One region of the Paenibacillus konkukensis genome, then DNA from elsewhere that is predicted to be linked to it. Evidence: predicted binding sites of a transcription regulator. Region 1 holds the regulator's gene; the other holds the start of a gene.
The links. Region 1 encodes CtsR, which represses protease genes until heat stress. Its sites were predicted from a motif close to ATGGTCAATAAAGGTCAAACA; they were not measured.

Region 1 (4,421 bases):
ATATGCTCGGTGCCAATATTATTATGACCTAAACGAACGGCTTCTTCTTGTGCCAAAGACAACACCTTTTGCGCACGTTCTGTAAATCTGCCAAACATCATGTGTAACACCTCCATAAAGGAATAATTATTTCTGCAATACCATATAAAGGGGAATTTCCGTCGGCATTCATGCCTACGTTTGCGAAAACTTTTCGCGGATCAATTGCGCCCTTCTTATGTCTCTTTCTTCAGCCGTTAGCTTTTCTCCTGCATATTGCTGTAAAAAACCCGGCTGCGTCATGACCAATAGTTCATTCATGACTTGTGTAGGAACATTTTTGATGATCCCCAGATCAACCCCCAGGCGAACGTCCGAGAGCCTTTGTGCTGCTTCCTTCGAATCCATAATCGCCGCGTACGACAAGATCCCGTAGGATCGGCTGATCCGGTCCAGCAGCTTGGCTTTTGTTTCGTATTGAAGCTTCTCCCGCGCGGCGCGCTCGTGCTCGATAATTTGCCGAACGACGCCGTACAGATTGTCGATAATTTCCTGTTCGGACTGACCCAGCGTAATCTGGTTGGATATTTGAAACAGGTTGCCGAGCGCCTCGCTTCCTTCTCCATACAGCCCGCGAACCGCCAGCCCTACTTGCGTGATGGCCGATAAAATACGGTTAATTTGCTGGGTCAGTACCAACGCCGGCAAATGAATCATCACCGAAGCGCGAATTCCCGTACCTACATTGGTCGGACAGCTTGTCAAATAACCGCGTTTTTCATCGAAAGCATAGTCCAACTGCACTTCGAATATATCATCGATTTGGCTGGCCAAATCCCAAGCTTCCTTAATTTGAAAACCGGGGCACAAGCATTGTATTCGCAAATGGTCTTCTTCATTCACCATAATGCTGACCGACTCGTTATCGCTGAGAATAACGGCTCCGTTGCGCGATTCGCTGGCCAGCGCCGGGCTGATCAGATGCTTTTCGACCAGCACCCGCTTTTCGAGGTCGTTCAGATCGGCAAGGGAAATCAGTGAAAACCGGCTGATCGTATGCAGTTCTTCATTTTGCAAAACATCCGATACTTTCTCCAGCACTTCCAAAGACTGCTGATTCGTTGCAAGCATCGGAAACGGGTAGGATTGCAGGTTTCGCGCGATACGGATTCTGCTGCTGATCACGATATCGGAGTCGGGACCGTCGCCTTTCATCCAATCGCTTAGAGCCTGCTCGGTAAATCGATTCACTGTCATCTGCAATTCCTCCTAACTCGCCAAAAGAAGTTTAGCTTTCGGCCACCTTCTTCTCCAAGTCGCGTATAACGTCTCGAAGTTGAGCGGCTTCTTCAAATTCTTCCTTCTCGATCCGCAGCAGCAGTTCTTTCTTCAAGTTCTCAATTTCCCTCTTATGCTTGATGATCCCCCCGGATCGTTTAGGAACCTTTCCGGTATGAAGCGTACTTCCATGGACCCGTTTAAATAGAGGGTCCAGCTTGTCGCCGAAATATTTGTAGCAGGAACTGCAGCCGAACCGGCCCACCTTACTGAACTGCGAGTACGTTAATCCGCATTGCTCGCAGCGGCTTGGCGGAGCCTTCGAAGTCGCCGAGTTATGAGTGGTTGGCTCGAAATCAAGCAGCCCCGACAAAAGGTTGTGAATGGAAAAGCCGTTCGGAGTCCCCGGAATCAGCTCTCCTTTTTCCCGGGCGCATGATTCGCAAATATGAAACTCGGTCTTTTCGCCGTTTAAAATTTTCGTAAAATGAAGCGTTGCCTGTTTTTTCCCGCATTCCTGACAAAGCATTTCAGAATCCCTCCTTATTTGCTCAACAAGGATATCAGCATAGCCTTCATAATTTTGGCTCGGATTTCATCGCGCAGCGGAAGCTTCAGCAAGAGCACTTCCCTTGATATAGCCGCCCTCATAATCGCGGCTTCTCTCGGAGTAATATAACCGTTCTCCTCCAGCTGATACAGGAGACCTTCAGAAGCACTCTGGTCGATCTGCGAGCTGATCGTTTTGAATATATGATCGTGAACAGATCCGTGCGTATTCAGCTCAATCTTTTGGATTCGGATATAGCCTCCGCCTCCGCGCTTACTTTCGACGATGTAGCCTTTCTCCAAAGTAAACCGGGTGCTGATGACATAATTGATTTGGGAGGGGACGCATTCGAATTGATCCGCCAGCTCATTGCGCTGAATTTCTACAATGCCGTCAGTGCTCTGCTGAATGATATGCTTCAAGTATTGTTCGATGACCTCGGAGACATTACGCATCAATTCAACCTCCTTCCCAGAAGTAAATTGACTTTGACTTTCTTTGACTTTAATAACATTATAGCAGTTTTCAGAAAATTTGCAACTATGGATAAACACTGATATCGAGCGGCAGAAGCCTAATTTTTTATTAATAACGGACATCGTGCCGAACCGTCTTCTTAATTTAAGTATTAACATAAAATGCGCCTATTTACCGTAAGAGCACTTTCCAAATATTGTTTTCCTCGAAGGATATGAACACCGAAAGACTCCGCTGCTTCCCAAACTGTACAAGACCATAAAAGAACCGATATCTGCCTTGTATACCTTTACGAATCCATAGGCGAAATCCCCGTCCTTTTCTCTAAAGAAACGGTAAACCGATGATCCTTGATCCATTCGGAAGCAATCGAATACACATTATCTTTCATTAAGGGGCTAAACGACGGATTATACATAATGTCTGCCTGTTTCGGAACGGGATCTGCCAGCATGACGCCATGCGTTTCAAATCCGTCCGGCAGTTCTCCAATCATTTTGACCGTTGCGACATATATATTTTTCACATACACAAGGCTATCTTGTTCAAAAATTAAATACTGTCCGATCCGCTCAATCGAATCCGGCTCTCCTCCCGCCTCTTCGTACAACTCTCTTCTAACCGTTTGGATCACAGACTCGCCTTCCTCCCTGCTCCCTCCGGGTAATTCCCAGCCGCGGCTGCGATGCCGGACAAGAACCAGCTTGCCCTGATAAAAGGCGAAAATTAAGACACAGTTAGCTTCTTCAATGAGACATTCCTTCGATAAAATTATTTTTTGGTTCGGCAAAGCGCCTGAGAATTCGTAATTCACCATGACCACCAACTTTTTCGGCAAAAATAACCCGCCTGAAATGAGAAAAAGTATTTGACCCGAAGATCAAATACTTTGCCCGAATAAACGACCGTTCGCTGCGTTTACAGACAGCGGATTTAGTAACGCAAGCTGATGATCCGTTCCTCCAGATACAAGATCGATACCTTCTGCCAGAAGCTCCTCCGATCACGTTTTGGCATTATTGACGACATGCTGAGCATACGTTTTGAATTCAGGCTGGAGCGCTATGGCTCCGCTATAACTTAATCCTTTGACCGGGCTTGATAAACTATAGCTCTATTGCTCCGTATACGGCCTAGACTAAGGCAGCATACTTTTCGCGGGCAATTTTCGTTGCATCCACCATGTTGCGCAGAGACGCAACCGTCTCTTCGAGTCCGCGGGTTTTCAGGCCGCAGTCCGGATTAATCCAGAAAAGCTTAGGGTCCAACACACGCAAAGCTCGTTCGATCATGCCCGTCATTTCCTCTACACTAGGAACCCGCGGACTGTGAATATCATATACGCCTAGACCGATGCCCAGCTTGTAGGTGTTCAACTCGAAGCTATGAATTAATTCGCCGTGGCTGCGGGAGGTTTCGATGGATATGACATCGGCATCCATCGCCTCAATGGAGTCGATCATGTCGTGAAATTCGCAATAGCACATATGCGTATGAATTTGCGTCGTCTCCTGTACCGTGCAGGTGGCGATGCGGAAAGCTTTGACCGCCCATGCCAGATAAGCTTCCTGCTCTTCTTCCTTCAGCGGAAGTCCTTCGCGAACCGCAGGCTCATCAACCTGAATCATACCGATGCCCGCTTTCTCCAGCGCCTCCACTTCTTGTCTGAGCGCATAGGCCAACTGGTATGCGATCTGCTCCCGAGGGATGTCATCGCGGACAAATGACCAGTTCATGATGGTAATCGGTCCAGTCAGCATACCTTTAACCGGACGGCTGGTACGAGACTGAGCATATCTGGTTTCTTCTACCGTCATTTCGCCCGTGAACGCTACATCCCCGAATATAACCGGCGGTTTCACGCAACGCGAACCGTACGACTGCACCCAGCCGTTTTGCGTAAATGCAAAGCCTGCGAGCTTCTCGCCGAAAAACTCGACCATATCGGTCCGCTCAAATTCCCCGTGGACGAGAACATCCAGTCCGATTTCCTCCTGGATCTTGATCCAGGTATCGATTTGCTCCCGAATGAACGCAGCATATTGCTCATTGCTCCACTCGCCCTTGCGCCATAATTGACGCGCCTTCCGAACTTCCGCAGATTGCGGGAAGCTGCCGATCGTCGTCGTAGGGAAAA
Region 2 (4,421 bases), 760 kb from region 1:
CTTCAGGGTTGTTGAATGCTGCGCGGAATACGTTACGACCGATACGTCCAAAACCGTTAATACCTACTTTAGTTGCCATGTGGAATAGCCTCCTAGTAATGATTTTTTTTGGATTTATGTCAAGACAGGCAGAGCCTGTCAAGATGGCAATGTCTGTACAATCTCAAGCGCGGCCGCTTCATCGATGACGAGAATGTCTTCCCGCCCGAAGCGCAGCACCGCTGCAATCGCCTCGCCTTTGCTCTTGCCTCCGGCGACGCCGATTACGCAATCCATCTGTTGAATATCTTCGATGCGCAGCCCTACGGTCGGCATCTTGTGCAATATGGTGCCGTCGCGGTCAAAATAATACCCGAACGCCTCGGCAAGCGCTCCGTCATTCTGCAGGATCGCCGTCGTCGCTGCGTCTACTTTGCGCCTTCTGGCCATCACCATAGCTTCTCCTATGCCGTGGATGACGATGCGGGCTTTGCGGATAAACTGAATGATCTCCAGGATAGTGCCGTCCTGCATCAAAGTCTGGTAAGCTTCTTCGCTTAAGTGATCGGGCACATGAAGCAGCCGGTATTTGGCCCCCGTCTTCTTCGCCATCGTCGAGGCAATCGTATTCGCCTGCAGCTCCACGCTCTCGCCGAGTCCGCCCCGAGCCGGCACGAACCAGCTGCCTTTGAGCGAAGTGGAAGAGGACAAGTGGTAGGCGACCTCCGCCATCGTCGACCCGCCGGTTACCGCAATGACTTCGTCTTGGGACACGTATTTGCGCAATACCGCTGCGCCGGCACGGCCCAATTCTTTCTTCGTATGCGGCGACGCATCGGAATCTCCCGGCACGATAACGACCTGCTTCAAACCGAAATGCGAACGGATGCGGTCTTCCAGCTCCGCCAATCCGAACAAATCCTTGACCATCGGTTCGATCTTGTCGAGCAGTTGACGGCCCGCTTCACTGATCTTCATACCGGAGGCGTCGACCTCCAGCAGCCCTTGCGCTTTTAAAAAATCGACCTCGGCCCTTAAGATGCGCTCCGTCGTGTTCAGCGATCCGGCCAGTGTTCGGCGACCGACGATTCCTGACACCATAATATGGTGCAATATCGTATATCTCTTTTTCAGCGTGTCCAGTAGGTCCGGCAGAAGCTGCTTTTGAATATCGAGCATATCTCTCATAAAACACTCTCCCGCTGTGACATGGACACCTTTCGTCCCAGTACTACATTTTTAGTCCCACATCTTCCAAAAAAACAACTAAGCTTTCACTTAGCTGTCCTCATTATATAAAATTTGAAAACCATTTTCAACTAACAAATCACAAATCGGACAAAAATTCCGCGGCATACGGGCAAAAGGGCTTGCTGCGCCCGCATGGTTAGGCCGGCCCCCCGGTTTCGAACGCTGTGCCCGCCCCCGGCTCAGCATCGCCGACCTCCGCCTTGCACCGCCGCCCCCATGTTTAGGATATGCGTCTGAACGTCAGAAGTTCCTCCTGAGGCAAAGCTTGCGCCCGCTGGGACAAGGACCGTTTGAGCTCGCGGAATTCCGAGACGAATCTATTAATGATATTGATAATCATTATCATATATAGTATACTTCGCTCTAAGCACATTATCTTTGCGGAGGCCGGAGGAATGAAAACTTTCGAGAGACTGGAGACCTTTCTTACGCTCGCGGAGTGCGGCTCTTTCACCGAAACGGCCAAGCGGCTGTACTGTTCGCAGCCTACGATCAGCGGCCATATTCAGCAGTTGGAGGAACTGCTGGACGCCAAGCTGCTTGTCCGCTCCGGGAGAACGGTGAAGCTGACGCCTCAAGGAGAAATTTTTTACGACTACGCGCGCAGAATCACGCAAATGTTCAAGGAAGCCGCCGATAAGATTGCCCAGTCCCAGCAAACCGAACCTGTTCTGTCCATTTACGCCAGCAATTATATCGGGGTCTACGTGCTGCCGGATCTATTGGGGCAATTCCGCCATTCCAATCCGAAGCAGCGCTTCGAGCTTCATACATACGGCTATGACGATCTGCATCGCATGCTGGCGCAGCATCAAATTCACCTGGCCTTTATGCCGTTATACGATGACGATTCCTATATCCAGTCGGAACTGGATCATTATGTTCTGTTCGAAGACCAATTCTTGTTGGTGTTCCCTCCCGATCATCCCTGGTCCGAACGAAAAACGCTGTATGCCCGCGATCTCGAACATACGACCCTGCTGCTGCCGCAAAGCCGCCTGCTGCAAAGCAGCATTCTCGCTCCGCTGGAGAAGCTGAGGATTCGGCTGTCGACCGTGCCGATGAGCAGCTTTGAGGTGATCAAGGAATCCGTTAAGAACGGACTGGGCATTGCCTTTCTGCCGGTTTACGCGGTTCGCGATCAGCTCGACAAGGGAGCTCTGCTGACGAAACCGGTCTGCGGACTGCGGATCGAACGGAAGAACGGCCTCGTCTATCGCCGCGATATTCAGCTAACCGACGCCGAGCAAGCCTTCTACGACTGCGTGAAAAACGTCTATACTGAGGAGAAGCTCCCCGCTTCATTATCCTGAACATTCGTTAGACAACCCTGCCGAAGCTTTTTCTTGCCAAATTCCTTTTCTGCAGGGTTGCTTTTTCCCGAATAGTATCATATAATAACTCTTGCTTCTCATTTTTTGAGACAAACTAATACGCGCCCGTGGTCCAATGGATATGACGTAGGCCTCCGGAGCCTGAGATTAAGGTTCGATTCCTTACGGGCGCGCCATCTTTACTCACATTAACGATAACCAAAGCCTCTGTTTCTTGCATCCTCGCAGGAAGAGAGGTTTTTTTGTCACCTCTGTTTGACCTTCCTTGACCTTTGTTTGTTTTTACGCTATGATGGTTATAGTGTTACCATATATGAAATTTAAGGAGGCTGCAGCTTATGAGTTTCATTCCAATGGTCGTAGAACCGGATGCACGAGGAGAACGCGCTTACGATATTTACTCCCGTTTGCTTAAGGATCGCATTATTTTTCTGGGAACTCCGGTCAATGACGTTGTGGCCAACGCCATCATCGCCCAATTGCTGTTCCTGGCCGCTCAGGACCCGGATAAGGATATCAGCCTATACATTAACAGCCCCGGCGGTTCGATTACCGCAGGAATGGCTATCTACGATACGATGCAGTTCATTAAGCCGGACGTATCGACCATCTGCGTCGGTATGGCCGCATCGATGGGCGCGTTCCTGCTTGCAGCCGGCGCCAAGGGCAAACGCTTTGCGCTGCCGAACAGCGAAGTGATGATTCACCAGCCGCTGGGCGGAGCCGAAGGTCAAGCCAGCGATATCGAAATCCGCGCCAAGCGCATTCTGAAAATGCGCGATAAGCTGAATCATATTTTGGCCGAGCGCACAGGACAACCGTTCGAGAAAATCGAGAGAGACACCGACCGCGACAACTTCATGTACGCGGAGGAAGCCGCCGCTTACGGCCTGATCGATAAAGTCATTGAACGCGTCTAATTTTTGCATATGCTTCAAAATAAAAGCCTGCGAGGCCGCCCGTTATCGGGAGGTTTCGCAGGCTTTTTTGACGTCGGGGCGCAGCCGGCCCGCGTTAAAGCCAAAGCAGCCGGCCCGCCTATCGGCTTCCGTGCAGCGCGGCACGCCAAGATCCGCGGCTTCCAGGCCGCCATCCATGACTTTCAATTGCCTCCGCTCCCGATCAGTTCCTTTCGCTCGCAGACCTTATCAGCTCCAGGTCGAACGGCGCCGGATTCGGGAGCCGCCGCAAGTACGCAAGCGCCTTCGCTTTATCGCCCCGGTCCCCTGGTTCAATCCCGTCCAGCGCCATAATCGCCAGCGCCCTTAACGCATAAGGATTATCGCCCTCGCTTTCATATGCCCGGATCGCCCCCTTGTAATCGCCCTGCAGCACCAGCTTGTCGCCGGGCAGCTGCCCCTTGTCGGAGACGGAGAAGAACGGCTCCGACCCGTTCAGCGACGTATAATAGCCTCTGGAGCTGCTTATTCTCTCGCCCCGGTCGTTGAAGGCGTCGACGGACCAAACGAAATGGCCCCCGGGGTATACGATCCCCAGAATGCCGGAGGAGCCGATCCATACTTCATTTTGGGAAAAGGATTTGCTGAGCCCCCTCCGATACGTCCGCAGCGTTTCCAGATCGTACTCCGCCCTAGGCTCGGTCCACGCCTCATCCAGCGGAATGGAAGAGACGCCCTGCGGCTTGCCGTCCTCGCCGAACTCCAGCGCCGCGATCGACAGCTTGTAGCTCGCGGCGCCGGGATACGGCTCCCAGCTAAACTCGAACCGGCCGGATGCGATCACTTCCTTGTTCGTCGGCTGAACGACCTTCACCTGAGGAACGAACCGCAGATCATAGTCCGCCGTCGCTCCGGATCGAATCGTTACCGTCTCGCTTCCCAGATCGCTGAGATAATA

Region 2: clpP (ATP-dependent Clp endopeptidase proteolytic subunit ClpP) is a predicted target of CtsR. The motif match lies at 2,817-2,837, and genes of this name have one in related genera.

What each region holds. Positions count from the first base shown of each region.
Region 1 covers NZ_CP027059.1:4,848,548-4,852,968, reverse strand. The annotation lists gene clpC (ATP-dependent protease ATP-binding subunit ClpC) at 1-101, opposite strand, end outside; gene SK3146_RS21110 (protein-arginine kinase McsB) at 175-1,236, opposite strand; gene SK3146_RS21105 (protein-arginine kinase activator protein McsA) at 1,268-1,786, opposite strand; gene SK3146_RS21100 (CtsR family transcriptional regulator) at 1,801-2,262, opposite strand; gene SK3146_RS21095 (NUDIX domain-containing protein) at 2,574-3,122, opposite strand; partial or broken gene SK3146_RS21090 (serine hydroxymethyltransferase) at 3,201-3,347, opposite strand; gene metE (5-methyltetrahydropteroyltriglutamate--homocysteine S-methyltransferase) at 3,418-4,421, opposite strand, start outside.
Region 2 covers NZ_CP027059.1:4,086,932-4,091,352, forward strand. The annotation lists gene gap (type I glyceraldehyde-3-phosphate dehydrogenase) at 1-79, opposite strand, end outside; gene SK3146_RS17515 (sugar-binding transcriptional regulator) at 139-1,167, opposite strand; gene SK3146_RS17520 (LysR family transcriptional regulator) at 1,626-2,543, shown strand; tRNA gene SK3146_RS17525 (tRNA-Arg) at 2,666-2,740, shown strand; gene clpP (ATP-dependent Clp endopeptidase proteolytic subunit ClpP) at 2,903-3,484, shown strand; gene SK3146_RS17535 (hypothetical protein) at 3,527-3,670, opposite strand; gene SK3146_RS17540 (tetratricopeptide repeat protein) at 3,687-4,421, opposite strand, start outside.